DNA from 4 places in the Ensifer sp. NM-2 genome. Region 4 is predicted to be linked to each of the others. Evidence: riboswitches for the same ligand, from Rfam matches in the RefSeq annotation. Region 4 holds a riboswitch; each other region holds the start of a gene.

Region 1 (4,207 bases), on a different contig from region 4:
GAAGCGCCCGTGACCAGGGCAATGCCGCGTTCTGTCTTGCTCATCGGCTTGTGCTTTCATTTTATCATGGAATATCGCTGAACATTCAGTTACTATTAAATTAGTAGTTAGTCACTATCAAAAAGATACTAACATGAGAAATCTGTCGAGCCAGCCATGCCTGATCGCCAGGAGCCTTGCGCTTGTGGGGGATGCCTGGAGCATGCTGATCATGCGAGATGCCCATGCGGGCCTGACCCGCTTCGATGATTTCCGCAAAAGTCTTGGTATCGCGCCGACGATGCTGACGGGGCGGCTTTCAGCGCTGACGGAGGAGGGGCTGCTGGAGAAACGCCGCTATTCCGATCGTCCGCCACGAGACGAATATGTCCTGACCGAAGCTGGCCAAGACTTCCTGCCGGTTCTGTTTGCCATCGGCGCGTGGGGACGCAAGCATCGCGGCGGGGGCGAGGTAACCCGGTTCTTCGACGCCGAGACCGGAACGGAGATCGATCCCGTCACCATCGACCGGGCGACCGGCGCTCCAGTCGGGACACGTCCCATTCGTATCGCCGCACCGGAATGAGGCACCCCAGGCAGATGAAGTATCGCCTGACAACGCCTCTTGAAATCGCTTCCAGCACAGAGTTGCCGGTCCGTTGGTCGAGCAATGTCTTATGACCGTCGCCGGCAAACGCTGATGCCAGATTAATAGGTCCGGTTGACAGTCGCGATCGATCGTCCTGATGGCGTGAGAAGTGCTCTGCCAATGTGCGTCGCAGGCATCATTCGTTAGCTTGTGTTGTATTATGATATTACATAACAGATGAATATGAAAATATGCCGCATGTTGATATGCCAATGCCGCACCTTTGCGGTAAACGTCGGAAGCTGCTGGAACAATGACGGCCCGACTGCTTAGGTGGCAACGCCTTCCAGCGTCATGATCCGCGTCTTGGCGCAGCGCTCTCGGATCGCCTTGAGGCGTTGATACGCCGGCGAGTTGTACCACTCGAGCAAGGAGTGCATGTCCGGGAACTCGACAATGACGAGCCGGTGCGGCTCCCAGTCTCCCTCGAGCACCCGGGTAGCGCCACCGCGCCCCAAATATCGGCCACCATAGCGCGCCTCCGTTGCCGGCACTTCCCGTATGTATTCTTCAAAGGCCGCGGCATCGGTGACCTCGACATCCGCAATCAGATAGGCGGCCATGGCAGATCTCCTTTTCCACACAGGCGCCATCGAAGGATACGCCCGTTGGTCGGTGCGGGCGAGTTGGTCAACATATTTTTGTGTTGAATAATGTTATGTTATCACATAACAAATGCGCATGAAAAAATGCGACATGTTGATAGGCCAAGGCCGTGCTGTCGCGGCGGTTGTCACCTCCGCCGAAGTGTGCGACGAAGGCTTTGATGGTGCTGCAACCGCGACAATGCGGAAGCGGCTGAAAAGGGAACACGGAGCGGACGACCCAAATGGGGCCGAAACCGTGGCTGCCCCCGCAACTGTGAGCGGAAAGCGCATTCACACCATGTCACTGGCGATCAGCCGGGAAGACGTGGATGCGCCGCGACCCGCGAGCCAGGAGACCTGCCATCGAACCGATCAACCACAACGGACGGGGTGTTCCGATGGAAAAGAACTGGTTTTTGCGCGACGGTCATCCGTCATCATGCCGCGTTGCCACATTCTCTCCGGACCAATCCGGAGGAGAAGAGACATGGCCAATCCGGTTTCCCGACAGCACACGATAACGGTCTGCACCGATTGCCGTTTCACCGGCGGCCCATGCCGTCCGGGAGCGGATCTGATCCAGCGGCTGAACCGCAGTATTGCCGCGCTCGGCGAGCCGCTCGACCGGGATTTCTCCATTACTGGGACGGTCTGCATGGCCGCGTGTACCAGGCCTTGCACCATCGCTTTCCAGGCAACCGGCAAGGCGACCTACCTCTTTGGCGATATCTCGCCCGAGGAGGATATCGATGATCTCGTCTCGTTCGCGACCACCTATGCCGGAAGGGGCGATGGCATGACGCGGGCGGCCGAGAGGCCGCGCGGGCTCAACGGCAAGACGCTGGCGCGCATCCCGGCAGCGATGCTGGTCTCCGAAGACATCGGCTGGCATTTCCAATGATGGCGCGGGGAGGGACGAGCCGATGAGCTGCACCGCGACAGGGGCCGGGCTTCGGGTCCACGCCCTGGATTGGGGACCGCGCCCGGACCTGCGGCTGGTCCGCGAGATCGACTTTGCCATTGCGCCCGGCAGCCGGCTTGCCATTCTCGGGCCGAACGGTGCCGGCAAGACCTCGCTGCTGCGCTGCCTCTATCGCTCGGCCCAGCCGATAGCGGGCGCAATCGAGGTCGATGGCGTCGACATCTGGGCGATGACGGCGCGCGAGGCGGCAAAGATCATTGCCGTCGTGCTGCAGGAAATGCCGAGCGACTTTCCCTTCAGCGTGCGCGACGTGGTGATGATGGGCCGCATCCCCCGGCGTGAGGGCATGAGCGGCTGGACCGCGAGGGACCGCGAGACGGTTGCGCACGCGCTCGAGCATCTCGATCTCACCCACCTTGCCGGGCGGCAATTCGCGACGCTTTCGGGCGGCGAGAAGCAGCGGGTGCTGATCGCCCGGGCGCTTGCCCAGCAGCCGCGCATCATCATTCTCGACGAGCCGACAAACCATCTCGATATCCGCCACCAGCTCGAAATTCTCGAGTTGTTGCAGACGCTGCAGCTGACGATCGTCACCACGCTGCACGACATCAACCTGGCAGCCGAGTTCGCGACCGATGTGGCGATCCTGACGGAGGGACGCATGACGGCCTTCGGCCCGCCCGAAGACGTGCTCAACCCACAAGCGCTTTCCGCCGCCTTCGGCGTCACCGCCACTGCCCACAACAATGCCGTTTCGAGCGGCGCACGCTTTTCCTTTTCACTTGCTCGACAGGAACTGATTTCATGAAGACCTTCATTGCCCATTCCGCCTTTGCCCTGCTGGTTCTGGCGGCAACGCCGGCGCTCGCCTATCCCGTGACCGTCAAGAGCTGCAACCGCGAGGTGACCTTCGATTCAGCACCGAAGCGCGCCGTTTCCAACGACGTCAACCTCACTGAAATGATGCTGGCTCTGAAATTGCAGGACCGCATGGTCGGCTATACCGGCGTATCCGGCTGGAAGACGCTGGACGAAAAGCTGCGCGAAGGCGTCAAGGCGCTGCCGGAGCTTTCGGAAAAATATCCGACCAAGGAAGTGCTGCTCAATGCCGACGCCGACTTCTACTTCGCCGGCTGGAACTACGGCATGAAGGTCGGGGGCGAGGTGACGCCGGAAACGCTCGAACCCTTCAAGATCAACGTCTATGAGCTGACCGAATCCTGCATTCACGTCATGGCCAAGGGCAAGCCTGTCATGGACGACATGTTCGTCGATATCCTCAATCTCGGCCGCATCTTCGGCGTCGAGGATCGGGCGCAGGCGCTGGTCGACGGTTATCGCCGCGATCTCGACAAGATCACTGCAGACACCGGCGGCATCGAACGCCCGACCCGCGTCTTCGTCTATGATTCCGGCGAGGAGAAGCCGTTCACGTCAGGCCGGTTCGGTATCCCGACGGCAATGATCGAGGCGGCGGGCGGCGTCAACGTCATGGACGACATCGAGAAGAGCTGGACCGAGATTTCCTGGGAGCCGGTGATCGACAAGAACCCTGAGGTGGTGGTGATCGTCAACTATGGCGAGGTCACCGCCGAGCAGAAGATCGCCTTCATGAAGAGCAACCCCGCCTTCAAGAACATCGATGCCGTCAGGAATGACCGCTTCGTCGTGCTCGATTATGTCGAGGCGACACCGGGTCCACGCAACATCGATGCCATTGCGCGCCTTGCCAGGGCCTTTCACGGGCAGGCGATGTAACCGAGGCGGCCTGCGGGAGCATGCCGTTTCGCATGCTCCCGCCTTTCCATTCCAATAATTGACCAGGGACGGACTGTGAAAACCACGACCGCCATTCTCGCGGCGCTGCTGTTGCTGTGCCTGACGATCACTGCCGCCGTCTCATGGGGTTCAGCGCCCATCCCGGTCTCGACCGTCTGGTCGATCATCGCCTCGAAGCTGTCGCCCGGCAGCGTCGACGTCGTCTGGTCGGCGGGGCGCGAAAGCATTGTCTGGGACGTGCGCCTGCCGCGTGTCGTGCTTGCCGGGCTGGTTGGAGCCGGGCTGGCCTTG
Region 2 (4,207 bases), on a different contig from region 4:
CGCCACCGAGCGGCCTGACCACGATGAGTTTTGCATGCCTTGCCGTGCGCTCGACATAGGTGTCGACCGACATCGGGTGCATCAGGTTCATCAGGCTGGCGATGCGCAGGCTCAGCTCCCCGTCGCGCCGGCCATGGGCCGCCGCGATCGACGAAAGCTCGGTGTCGGCGGCCGACAGGAAAAGCACGTCGGCCGGCGTTTGCCCCAGGTCGATCGCCTCGTTGCCGTCGGCGATCGTTCCTTTCTGGGCGAGAAGCAGATGCATGTTTCTGTCCGTTCGAGCAATTCCAGGAAAAGCGTGAAATGGCTTTCCTGGAATTGCGTTGCTTCAAGGAGTTAGGCGAGTGCGGTGATGGCGGCGCGCACCGCAGCTTCGTCCATGTCGTGCAGGCCGATGACGACGAGGCGCGTACCGCGCTTCTCGCCAGCCGCCCAGGCACGGTCGTAATACTGGTCGATGCGGGCGCCAACGGCCTGGATCAGCAGGCGCATCGGCTTGCCGGGCACGTCGGCAAAGCCCTTGAGGCGCAGCACGTCATGCTCTGATATCACGCCCTTGAGGCGATCGATGAAACCTGCCGGATCGGCAATCGCGCCGAGCTCGACGACGAAGCTGTCGAACTCGTCATGAGAGTGCTCCTCGCCGGCCTCATGTTCCATCTCGTGGTGAGACTTGCGGTTGGCGATATCGCTTTCCGTGCCGACGCCGAGGCCGAGCAGGATGGCAGCGGCAACTTCGCCGTTCTTCGCCTCGATCATTGTTGGCTTGCGGTTAGTGCGCGAAGCGACCTCGTCGCGCACGGCCTTGAGGCCGGAGGCGTCGATCAGATCGGTCTTGTTGAGCACGATCAGGTCGGCGGCGGTCAACTGGTCCTCGAACAGTTCCTCGATCGGGCTTTCGTGGTCGAGATTGTCGTCCTCGACACGCAACGCATCGACCTTGTCATGGTCGTCGGCAAAACGGCCGGCGGCAACGGCGGCACTGTCGACCACGGTGACGACGCCATCGACGGTGACTTCGCTGCGGATATCAGGCCAGTTGAAGGCGGCGATCAGCGGCTGCGGCAAAGCGAGGCCCGAGGTTTCAATGATGATATGGTCAGGACGATTTTCGCGCTCGAGCAGCTTGGTCATGGTCGGGATGAAATCATCGGCAACCGTGCAGCAGATGCAGCCATTGGTAAGCTCAATGATATCGTCTTCCGAGCAGGCTTCTGCGCCGCAGCCCTTCAGCACGTCGCCGTCGACGCCGAGATCGCCGAACTCGTTGATGATGAGCGCAATGCGCTTGCCATCGGCGTTCTGCAGCAGATTGCGGATCATCGTCGTCTTGCCGGCACCGAGGAAGCCGGTGATGACGGTCGCCGGGATCTTGCCCTGGTTGGCTCTGGCAGTGGTCATGGATCAACCCTTCATTTTCAGCGGCAATCCGGCCGCGACAAAGTAAACTTCCGCGGATTTCTCCGCAACGATCTGGTGAAGCCGGCCGGCATGGTCGCGGAAATCGCGGACCATGCGGTTCTCGGGCACGATGCCGAGGCCGACTTCGTTGGAAACAAGGATGAGGCGCGCCCGCGCCTCCGGCAGGAAAGCGGCAAGGGCCGCGAACTCTGCCGCCATGTCGCGCCCTTCCATCATCAGGTTGGTGACCCACAGCGTCAGGCAGTCGACGAGCACCACGCGGTTCTCGTCATCGATGCGCGTCAGCAGCGAAACGAGGTCGAGCGGCTCTTCATGCGTCGTCCAGCCTTCGCCGCGCCTTGCCCGGTGATGGTCGATGCGCTCGCGCATCTCGTCGTCCCAGGCACGGCCGGTCGCGACATAGTGCATGCCGAGCCCGGAGGCTTCGACGAGCCTTTCGGAAAAGCTGGATTTGCCGGAACGGGCACCGCCGAGGACCAGAACCGGCCCGGCATGGGAAATGCTCATGTGCGTTGCAGCCTCACGCGCTTGGTCGCGAATTCGAGCGGCAACAGGATTTCACCGCGCCGACGGCGCGTTCGGGAAACGATCGATGAGCCAAGACAACCTCCGTGATGGCGTGGGAAGCGGGCTTCCCTTCGGGCGGAATGCCCCTGTCGGACGGCAGGTCTCCTGGCTCACGGCGTCACGAGCCCACCACATCGCGCCCCGCGTGATCACGCGAAGACCGATGCTTGGGCCCGAACGGCCCGCCTCACCTTCCCGGCGTTTTCTGGTTTCGTGAAAGGCGGACGATTCGTAGAAGAAGAGGCGTCCAACCCGGCTGATCACGAAGCCACGCCAGTGGCTTTTCCGGCTGAATTCCAAACCGCCTTCGATTGCCCCATGCAATCGAAAGGAAGCCGGCTATCAGCCCGATGGCGAACCCTGACCGTTCTACAGTCGCGGGGTCGGCTGCGATAAGGATGCCCGATTTGGGTCCATCCGTCACATTCCCAATTATTCCCCCGCATCGCCACGATCCGGGGAAACCATCCAACGTCAGATGATTAGGAAGCGGGCGCCGCAAAGTCAATCGACGCGTGCGACACGCCACCCGTCGAGATGCGGCGCGCGACAATTTGCCGGCAGCAGGCCGCAAAGGCCACTCCTGCATGTTTTTATCCTTAGATGGTATTCGACCTAAGGATAAAAACATGCAGCAATTCAAAGTGTTACAGCGACCTTTGCGCGTCCAGTAAGACGCGCGGCGCTGTAGTCGACGTCGGAGCGGACGCTCCACGGCAACTGAACTTTATTTTAGCAACGTCAGATATTGCGATAGAGTAGCCGAAAGTCGTTTCGATTATCCGGAAGGCAGATGGAACGCAGGCTCACCGCCGTGATGATTGCCGACGTTTCCGGCTATGGACTGCTCACCCAAGCCGACGAAGAGGGTACGTGTGCCCGCTTTCAGGCCGATCTGCACGGCCTGTTCGAACAAAGGATTGCCGCACATCGCGGGCGGTTGATCAAGACCATGGGCGACGGGTTATTGGTCGAGTTCCAGAGTGTCGTCGAGGCGGTCCGTTGTGCGGTGGAGGTTCAGCGCGCGAAATCCGAAAGCCGCGGCTCCGATCAGGGTCGACTGGAATTCCGCATCGGCATCAATCTTGGCGACGTCATCGTTGAAGGCGACGACATTCACGGCGATGGAGTGATCATTGCCGAGCGCCTGCAGAGCCTCGCCGAACCGGGTGGGATCATCATCTCCGGCACCGCCTACGACCAGGTCGAGAAGCACCTCGATGTCGGCTTCGTCTTTCTCGGCGAACAACGCCTGAAGCATATCGAAAAGCCGGTGCGGACTTACCGGCTGGGGCTGAACGAAGCCCGCCCCGGCAGCGTAAAGGTCGCTGGGCGCCACGCGAAGCGCTGGGCGGCACTCGTTACGTCTGCTGTCGTGCTCGGCGCTGCTGCCGGCGTGGCCTGGTGGCGGCCCTGGGAGTCGCCTGTGGAAACGGTCCAGATACAACCACCGAATCTGACCGCGCCGGACAAGCCGTCGATCGCGGTGCTTCCGTTTGCCAACGTGAGCGACGATCCCAGGCAGGAGTATTTCGCCGATGGCATGACCGATGGCCTTGTCACCGAGCTGGCTCAGGTATCCGGCTTGTTCGTTATCGCGCGTAACTCGACCTTCACCTACAAGGGCAGGGCGGTGACACCCAGGCAGGTGTCCAAGGAACTCGGTGTCCGATACGTCCTCGAAGGCAGTGTGCAGCGTGCCGGAGAACAGCTACGGATCAATGTTCAGCTCATAGATTCTCTCAGCGGCGGCCACGTTTGGGCCGGCAAGTTCGACGGTTCACTTTCCGATGTCTTTGCGCTGCAGGACGAAGTGATGCGCGGCATTGCCGACGCGCTTGCGCTTCGGTTGAATCCTGACGAGCAGATGGCCTTCGGACGCAAGGAAACGACGGTCCCGGCGGCCTTCGATGCGTTCCTGCGCGGCTGGGAGCATCACCGGCGCACGACCCCCGAAGATTTTGCAAAGGCAGTGCCTTTTTTCGAGCAGGCGATTGCGCTCGATCCTGCCTATGGACGAGCCTATGCCGCCGCCGCCATGGTCTACGCGCGCGTCTACCTGTGGCGTTGGCATTATCGGCTTGATATCTCGCGGATCGAAGCTAGAGCCAAGGCGCTACAATTTCTAAGGACCGCGCAGAAACACAAAACAGCGCTCGCCTATCAGGCGGCCGCTCTCCTGTCCGAAGCGGCCTGGCAGCATGCCGATGCGCTCGCC
Region 3 (4,207 bases), on a different contig from region 4:
GCCAGGCCGTAGACCGTCTCGGTCGGAATCGCGACGGGCTCGCCTTCGGCAAGCACCGCACAGGCACGCTCGATCGCCCGTTCCGGCTCGGTCCGTGTATCGATGATTTCGGCCATGTCGCTTCCGTTTCCCTTTCCGAGGCTTCCTTAAAGGAGCCACGGTGAAAACAGAACGATTTTCTTCAGGCAACCGGGTCTGCGCTTCAGAGGCTGCGAATGATGCGCTTCAATGCCTCGTCGCGCGCGCCGAGCATCAGCACGTTCTTGAGCGCGACTTTCGGGTCGTCGGTACGAAAGAGCAGCCCGTTGTCGCGAACGCTGCGATTGATGGTCATCTGCCCCTCTGGCGCATCGGGCTCGATGGCAACGGCGAAGTACATTCGGGAATAGCCGGTCTGGATGCGTTCGAAGAAGTGTTTCTCGTCGCCGAGGTCACAGAAGAAGTTGGCGAAATAGAACGACCAGGTGACGTCCTTGGACGGGGCGAGATGTGTTCTCGCCGCCGTGACATGGCAATAGCCGAGATGCGGCCGACCGGTGAGCGTGCGGTGGAAGATCATCTTGGGAAACTGGATCGAGGTATGGAAGCCGTTCATCCGCTTGTGCGTCGTTTCGCCGGCGGTCGTCAGCTTGTGGGCGGTGCGCTCGGCAACCTCGTCATAGCTCAGATAACGCCGCTCGCGCTGCGACCATTGACGCCTTTCTATGCGGCCGGTGCGCAGGAACTCGGTGTGGACCGCTGTCTTCGGAGCGATCGTTGGCAGCTTCTCGGCTGCGGCGTCGTAGTATTTGAGCTTTGCCATGAACTTCAATGCGCTGTTTGCCGGTTCGGCCGGTTTCTCCGTCAGGCGACGCTAATGCATTATGGTTAATGGAAGATTTCACTCGCGTCGGTGGGCCTTGCCCCGCGTCACGGGAAGACATGTCGCAAAATGGCGAAGGATCCGCGCTTTCTCGCAAGCCTTGCCGGAAAAAGCGACAATTGCTCAATCCTTGAGCTATCCTATTGTTTACAATGAAAAATGATCAATCACAGGGCGTTTGGTGCGCTTGATGTGCTGTGTCGTCTTTCTGGAATCGGATGTCGTTAATCGGCAGCTACGACGATGGCTTCCGCGATTAGATATGCCTACTCAAGGTGCTGTCTTTTAGGGAAGGCGGAGAATTGGGAAGCCGGTCAAAACCCGGCGCTGCCCCCGCAACGGTGGTGGAGCGAAAGCCACGGCACAAAGCCACTGGACGGTTCCGTCCGGGAAGGCGCCGGGCTGGTCCTTGCGGACGGCTCCTGAGCCCGGAAACCAGCCTTGACGCGAACAGACCGTAACGGGTTGCGGCGGGCAGCCGGATCGGAGCCGTCATCGCACAGGCAATGCGCCCGTGCGGGTTCCAGTCCTGCCTCTCCGAAACAAGGCGAACGAGGACAGGACATGGACATCAAGGGCGATATGCTCCGCAAGCTGAAGGGTCGACGCGACGGCTACAGCCTCGACCGGGCCTTCTACATCGACCCCGACTACTACAGGCAGGATCTCGAAAGCATCTGGTACAAGGACTGGTTGTTCATCGGCCACGACTGCGAGATCCCGCGTGCCGGTAACTATTTCACCGTCCAGGTCGGCGATTATCCTGTCATTATCGTTCGCGACCGACAGGGCACGATCCGCGCCCTGCACAATTCCTGCCGTCATCGCGGTTCTCGCGTCTGCGCGCAGCACAAGGGCTCTTCGGCCAAGCTCGTCTGTCCCTATCACCAATGGACCTATGAGCTCGACGGCGCGCTGCTCTTTGCCCGCCAGATGGGCGAGGATTTCGACAAGGCGGCCCACGGCCTGAAGCCGATCCACTGCGAGACCGTCGGCGGTTACATCTTCATCAACCTGTCCGAGCAGCCGATGGATTTCGGCCCGTTCCGCGACATGGTCGCGCCCTATCTTGCGCCGCACCGCCTGGGTGAAACCAAGGTCGCCTTCGAAAGCACGATCATCGAAAAGGGCAACTGGAAACTCGTCTGGGAAAACAACCGGGAGTGCTACCATTGTGCCGCCAACCACCCCGAACTTTGCCGCACCTATCCCGAAGCGCCGACGGCGACCGGTGTGCAGGGCGCCAAGGATGATCCCGTCATTGCCGCGCATTGGGCGAAATGCGAAGCAGCCGGACTGCCGAGCGAGTTCCGGATGTCCGAGACCGGCCAGTTCCGCTCGGCGCGCATGCCGTTGATCGACGACGCCGAGAGCTACACCATGTCCGGCGCCCGCGCCGTGCGGCGGCAACTGTCGGCAGACGTTAGCCAGAAGCATATCGGCACGCTCCTGCTCTTCCATTATCCCTCGACCTGGAACCATGTGCTGGCCGACCACGCCATCACCTTCCGCGTCCTGCCGCTCGGCCCGGAGCTGACGCAGGTGACGACCAAGTGGCTGGTCAACAAGGACGCGGTTGAAGGCGTCGACTACAATCTCGAGCAACTGACGCATGTCTGGACCGAGACCAACGATCAGGACCGCCAGATCGTCGAGGAGAACGCCTTTGGTATTCGCTCGCCGGCCTACCAGTCAGGCCCCTATTCGCCCGAACACGAAGGCGGCGTGATGCAGTTCGTCGAGTGGTATTGCAAGTTCATGGAACAGCGCCTGCAGGGCGAGGCTGCTCCGCTTTCCCGGGTCGCCTGACATGCAGATGGCATCCTCGTTCCATCATTTCGACGAGCTTCATGTCTGGATCGACAGGCAGAACATGCTCGAATGCACATCGGCCGTGATCGAGACCGCCGATGTGATGACCTTTACCTTCCGGGCGGAAAAGCCGGCCTGGTTCCGCTATCTGCCTGGGCAGTTCGTCACGCTCGAGCTGCCGGTCGCCGACGAGCCGGTCATGCGCACCTACACGCTGTCGTCGACGCCCTCCCGGCCGTTGTCGATCGCCGTCACCGTCAAGGCGCAAGCCGATAGCATCGGCACGCGCTGGATGTTCGATCACCTGAAGCCCGGCATGCGGCTGAAGGCGTTCGGTCCGCTCGGCGATTTCAGCTTCGTGCGCCATCCCGGCGAAAAATATCTCTTCATATCGGCAGGCTCCGGCGTCACGCCGATGATGTCGATGACGCGCTGGATGGCGGACTACGTTCCCGAGACCGACGTCACCTTCATTTCCTGCGCCCGCCGGCCAGACGACCTTCTGTTCCGCTCGGAACTGGAAGTGCTGGCGCGCCAGATGTCCGGGCTAAACCTCGGCTTCGTGGTCGAGGGGCATGAGTCAAGGCACGGATGGCACGGGCTGCGCGGCCGCATCGACGGCGCCAAGCTGCCGCTGCTTGCACCCGACTTCATGGAGCGCACAGTGTTTTGCTGCGGTCCGGAGCCGTTCATGCGCGGCGTGCGCGAGTTGCTGAAGGCGGCCGGTTTCGACATGAGCCGCTATCACGAGGAAAGCTTCCAGCCGGCGGCAGCACCGGCAGCCGAGGAGATAGCAGTCAGGGCAGGGGCGGCAGCCGACGCCGAAGCGCAAGGCGCCAAGGTGGTCTTCACCATGAGCGGCAAGGAGATCGAGGCCAAGCCCGGCCAGACGATCCTGCAGGCGGCGCGGGCCAACGGCGTCAGGATCGGTGCGGCCTGTGAAGGCGGCATCTGCGGTACGTGCCGGGTGATGAAAGTCGCCGGCGAGGTCGAGATGAACCACAACGGAGGTATTCTCGACGACGAAATCGATGAGGGCTACATCCTCGCCTGCTGCTCGCGGCCGCTTGGAGATGTACAGATCGAAGCCTGACAATGCTTGATGGTCGCGGGGAGCGTGTTCTTTCCGCGACCGACCCGTCAGCGGCTGGCCGCGGCCGCCAGCCGCACGGCGCGGTCGTGCCGACCGAAATCGATCGACCCGGTCGCCATCATGTCGACGCCTTCGCCGGCGGCGCTGGCAGCTTCGGCGCGGCTGATAAGCAACGGCTGGCTTTCGATTTTCGCCGTCGCCTGGGCAGCGCTGGCGGCGCCGACCCCGTCGTCGGCTCTGGCAATGAGAACGAGCGGCAGTGCCTTTTCCGGCAACAGGGCGCCGCCGGCCCAGATCGGTCGCAAGGTGGCGCTGCTCATAGCCGCGACATTGACGTCGATGTCGTCAAGTGTACCGGGCACACGATAGGGACAGCGGCGTTTGCCGCAATTGATCCCTGACGAGAATTGCCACAGCGCATAGCTGTCCCAGTTGCCGAT
Region 4 (4,207 bases):
ACACGGAGATCATCGCGAGGACGTCCAAGTCCGGACCGGCTTCGATCGAAGGCCACTATGATGGCGCGATCGCGCTTCCGGGCGTGCTCACCGAAATCCGGGACGGCGAAGCGGCAGGCGCCAACGCCGCCGTCATCGCATGCTTCGACGATACTGGTCTGGAAGCAGCCCGCGCGCTTGCCCGCATCCCCGTGGTCGGGCTTTGCGAATCCGCTGTGGCGACGGCCGCCATGCTTGCTCAGCGTTTCACCGTCGTAACCACACTCGAGCGGTCGCGTGTGCTTATCGAGAACCTGGTCATACGCTATGGGATGAGTGCCCGGACGAAGGTTCGCGCTGCGGACATCCCGGTGCTGCAGCTTGAGGACAAGGCTTCGCCCGCGTTGGCGAAGCTGCGATGCGAAATCGAGCTGGCGCTCGTTGAGGACGGCGCCGAGGCGATCGTGCTTGGCTGCGCCGGGATGGCCGATCTTGCGCGCGCACTTCAAGCCGAATACGGCGTTCCGGTCATTGATGGCGTATCGGCAGCCGTCAAGCAGGCCGAGGCGTTGGTGTCGCAAGGACTGACGACCAGCAAGCGCGGCTCCTATGCTCCGCCGCTCAGCAAATCTTATTCAGGTCTTATGAGCGCGCTCGCACCGATCTCGGCTTGAGACCGTACCGAGGGAAGCTCTCCGGCCACGGCGGCCAGCTGCGCGTTCGATGTGGCGGCTTCGGCAATGATCCACTCGCGAAACACCTGGATCTTGTTCTGCCGCCGGTGGCTTTGCGGATAGACCAGCCAATAGGCACGGCCATCCCTGACCACATGGTTGAACGGCCGGACGAGTTTTCCGCTGCGAAGCTCCTCAATCACAAAGGTGGAGACGACCATGGCAATGCCATGATCGAGCAATGTGGTGGCCACATCCATTGCCTGGACGTCGAAGATCAGCTCAGTGCCATTGCTGGCCGGCGGTTCCACGCCCGCTTCGGTCATCCAGCGCCGCCACCAGCTGGCGTTGCCGAAGCGCCTCACCGTGAGAACGTCGGCCGGATCCTTCAGCTGATGTTTTTCCAGGAACGTCGGCGTACAGACGGGCATGTATTCGATCGGGAAAAGAGGAAACACTTCATTGCCCGACCAGTCGCCGTTGCCGCTGCGCACCACGAGATCAATCGCATCGCGCTTGAAGTCGATCAGCTCCGTGGACATGTGCACGCGAATGCTGATGTTTGGATGGGCTGTCTGAAACGAGGCGAGCCTGGAACCAAGCCAACTTGAGACGACGGTTGGCAGTACCGAGATGTGCAGGTGATGCTCGGTCTTGTCGGCAATCTCGGAGAACGCCGTACCCAGTAGATCGAGCGCCTCGGTCACCTTCGGCGCAAGCTGCCGTCCGGCAGCCGTCAAGCGCACTTCCCGCGGCAGACGGACAAACAGCGGCGTGCCGGTGCGGTCCTCCAGCAGTCGGATTTGATAGCTGACAGCGGCTTGCGTCATGCCGAGCTCCTGCGCCGCGCGGGTGAAACTCAAGTGCCTGGCTGCGGCCTCGAACGCGCGCACCGCACTCATGGGGGGAATCTTGCTCATGAAGTGAGATAAGCATTCTTTATGGCAGCATGCGAGAAATCGCTTTGCGCGAAACCACCAAAATCCTCAATTTTCTCGCGAACACATCACCACAGAACTGAAGGGGTTAGCAATGCTTAGCGCACTGCGATCGATCATCCTCCACGTCTGGACTTCGGCCAAGAGAGCTGCCGACGCCACGACGACCATCGATACATTCAGCGAGTTCCAACTGAGGGACATCGGCCTGACGCGAGACAATGACAGCATCCGGGCGCGCGCGGGCGATGTTGCTGATCCGTGGCAGCACGTAGCGGGCTCTGATCCGGGCGGTGCCCTTTCGCCGCAGACGCCAAATGATGAAGTCGCGTCGCCGCCCTCGCGACAAGCTTTCGACCTCGGCCGAATGGAGAAAATAAAGACATAAACATTTCTTTATACGATTGACGCCGTCGACTTTGCGGGGCATTGTCGAACAACGTGGTTCTGCGGCTCGTCTGACGACAGGCCGGAGCTAAGAGGGAATTCGGTGCGGCGCTGCAAGGCGCTCATGCCGGAGCTGCCCCCGCAACTGTAAGCGGCGAGCGGTCGTCCAATGATGTCACTGAGGGAGACGCCTCGGGAAGACGGGACGGTTCGTGTTGACCCGCAAGCCAGGAGACCTGCCGCGATAGATAACGTCCACGGGCGGGGTGTCCGATGTGTCGCCTTGACGAGCGAGCCAGTCTCGGTCGTGGATGCGTCGCATTCAAAGCCTTGCCCACAACCTTCGGGGTAAGGAAATGACCATCAAGACAGCCAATCTCGGCTTTCCACGTATCGGCAGCCACCGTGAACTGAAGTTCGCGCTGGAGCGTTATTGGGCCGGCAAGATCGAGAGACAGGACCTGCTCGACGTCGCCGCCAGGCTGCGGGCCGAAAACTGGGCCGCGCAAAAGGCGCGTGGGATCCAGATCATTCCATCGAACGACTTCTCGCTTTACGACCAGGTTCTCGACACATCAGTGCTGGTTGGTGCGGTGCCACCGGCCTATGGCTGGAAGGGCGGCCCGGTCGACCTCGACGCCTATTTCGCCATGGCGCGCGGTTCGACGACTGCCGCCTGCGCGTCCGGTTGCACGCATGGCGGGCCCGACGGGGGCAACCAGGCGCTGGAGATGACCAAGTGGTTCGACACGAACTACCACTACATGGTTCCGGAATTCGCGGAGGATCAGCGCTTCGAGCTGACGAGCAATGCGCCGCTTGACGCCTTCCTCGAAGCCAAGGCGCTCGGGCATGTCACCCGCCCTGTCGTCCTCGGCCCCGTCACCTTCCTGAAACTGGGCAAGGCGCTTGCCGGCGGATTCGACACCATCAATCTGATCGAGCGGCTGCTGCCTGTTTATACGAAGCTTCTCACCGAGCTTGGGGAAGCCGGCGTCGAATGGGTGCAGATCGACGAGCCATGCCTGGTGCTCGATCTCACTGAGCGGGAACGCCAGGCGCTGGCGCTGACCTACCAGACGTTCGCCTCGGAACTTCCGCAGTTGAAAATCATGCTCGCGACCTATTTCGGCGCGGTCAGTGACAACATGCCGACAGCCCTTTCGCTGCCGGTTGCCGGGCTGCATGTCGACCTCGTGCGGGCGCCGCAACAGCTCGACTTGCTACTTCAGACGGTACCGGCACAGCTTGTGCTGTCGCTCGGCGTCGTCGATGGCCGCAATGTGTGGCGTACCGATCTTGCCGGCCTCTTCCGCCGGCTGCAGCCGTTGATCGAGGCGCATGGCCGCGATCGTATCGAGCTTGCACCATCGTGCTCGCTGCTGCATGTGCCAATCGACCTCGATCTCGAACGAGCGCTCGATCCGGAGCTCGTCTCCTGGCTTGCCTTCGCCCTGCAGAAGCTGGACGAACTCAGCCTGCTTGCCCGCGCATTCGAGCCGGGCCTGGCCAATCCCGAGCAGGTCTTTGCAAAATCGATTGCTGCGGTCGAGGCACGGCTGACCTCGCTCAAGGTCCACGATCCACTCGTTGCCGGACGCTTGAAGAACCTGACGGCAGCAGACAGCCGCCGTCAATCGAGTTTTGCAACGCGCCGGCGGCGGCAGGAAGACAGGCTGGCACTGCCGCTCTTCCCGACGACGACGATCGGCTCCTTCCCGCAGACGTCAGAGGTGCGCCAGGCACGATCGCTGCATGCCAAGGGCGAGCTCAGCTATGTCGACTACCTCGCCTACCTGCGCCAGGAGACGGAGAAGGCCGTGCGCTGGCAGGAGGAAATCGGCATCGAGGTGCTGGTGCACGGCGAATTCGAGCGCAACGACATGGTGCAGTATTTCGGCGAGCAGCTCTCCGGCTATGGGTTCACTCAGAGCGGTTGGGTGCAGAGCTACGGCTCGCGCTACGTACGCCCGCCGATCATCTTCGGCGATGTCTCGCGCCCGAACCCGATGACGGTCGATTGGGCAACCTATGCGCAGTCGCTGACGGACAAGCCGATGAAGGGCATGCTCACCGGCCCGGTGACGATGCTGCAATGGTCGTTCGTGCGCGACGACCTGCCCCGGTCGATCGTATGCCGGCAGATCGCACTGGCGCTGCGCGACGAAGTCACCGACCTGGAAACGGCCGGTATCGCCGTGATCCAGATCGACGAACCGGCGCTGCGCG

The links. Region 4 has a riboswitch for cobalamin ahead of metE (5-methyltetrahydropteroyltriglutamate--homocysteine S-methyltransferase). Riboswitches for the same ligand answer to the same signal wherever they lie in the genome.
Region 1: another riboswitch for cobalamin. It lies ahead of C6558_RS09485 (DUF1636 domain-containing protein); the one in region 4 lies ahead of metE (5-methyltetrahydropteroyltriglutamate--homocysteine S-methyltransferase).
Region 2: another riboswitch for cobalamin. It lies ahead of cobU (bifunctional adenosylcobinamide kinase/adenosylcobinamide-phosphate guanylyltransferase); the one in region 4 lies ahead of metE (5-methyltetrahydropteroyltriglutamate--homocysteine S-methyltransferase).
Region 3: another riboswitch for cobalamin. It lies ahead of C6558_RS04090 (aromatic ring-hydroxylating dioxygenase subunit alpha); the one in region 4 lies ahead of metE (5-methyltetrahydropteroyltriglutamate--homocysteine S-methyltransferase).

The regions. Positions count from the first base shown of each region.
Region 1 covers NZ_PVZR01000003.1:430,716-434,922, forward strand. Annotated here, with positions in the region: gene C6558_RS09470 (oxidoreductase) at 1-44, opposite strand, end outside; partial or broken gene C6558_RS09475 (winged helix-turn-helix transcriptional regulator) at 134-608, shown strand; gene C6558_RS09480 (DUF1330 domain-containing protein) at 898-1,191, opposite strand; cobalamin riboswitch at 1,379-1,595, shown strand; gene C6558_RS09485 (DUF1636 domain-containing protein) at 1,703-2,116, shown strand; gene C6558_RS09490 (ABC transporter ATP-binding protein) at 2,139-2,945, shown strand; gene C6558_RS09495 (ABC transporter substrate-binding protein) at 2,942-3,895, shown strand; gene C6558_RS09500 (iron ABC transporter permease) at 3,971-4,207, shown strand, end outside.
Region 2 covers NZ_PVZR01000009.1:219,589-223,795, forward strand. Annotated here, with positions in the region: gene cobN (cobaltochelatase subunit CobN) at 1-265, opposite strand, end outside; gene cobW (cobalamin biosynthesis protein CobW) at 337-1,401, opposite strand; gene cobU (bifunctional adenosylcobinamide kinase/adenosylcobinamide-phosphate guanylyltransferase) at 1,405-1,929, opposite strand; cobalamin riboswitch at 2,067-2,473, opposite strand; gene C6558_RS19620 (adenylate/guanylate cyclase domain-containing protein) at 2,783-4,207, shown strand, end outside.
Region 3 covers NZ_PVZR01000001.1:841,083-845,289, forward strand. Annotated here, with positions in the region: gene C6558_RS04080 (L-threonylcarbamoyladenylate synthase) at 1-116, opposite strand, end outside; gene C6558_RS04085 (DUF6656 family protein) at 203-802, opposite strand; cobalamin riboswitch at 1,119-1,321, shown strand; gene C6558_RS04090 (aromatic ring-hydroxylating dioxygenase subunit alpha) at 1,427-2,671, shown strand; gene C6558_RS04095 (hybrid-cluster NAD(P)-dependent oxidoreductase) at 2,673-3,767, shown strand; gene C6558_RS04100 (glycoside hydrolase family 25 protein) at 3,815-4,207, opposite strand, start outside.
Region 4 covers NZ_PVZR01000006.1:130,927-135,133, reverse strand. Annotated here, with positions in the region: gene C6558_RS14385 (aspartate/glutamate racemase family protein) at 1-653, shown strand, start outside; gene C6558_RS14380 (LysR substrate-binding domain-containing protein) at 611-1,555, opposite strand; gene C6558_RS14375 (hypothetical protein) at 1,686-1,979, shown strand; cobalamin riboswitch at 2,017-2,237, shown strand; gene metE (5-methyltetrahydropteroyltriglutamate--homocysteine S-methyltransferase) at 2,335-4,207, shown strand, end outside.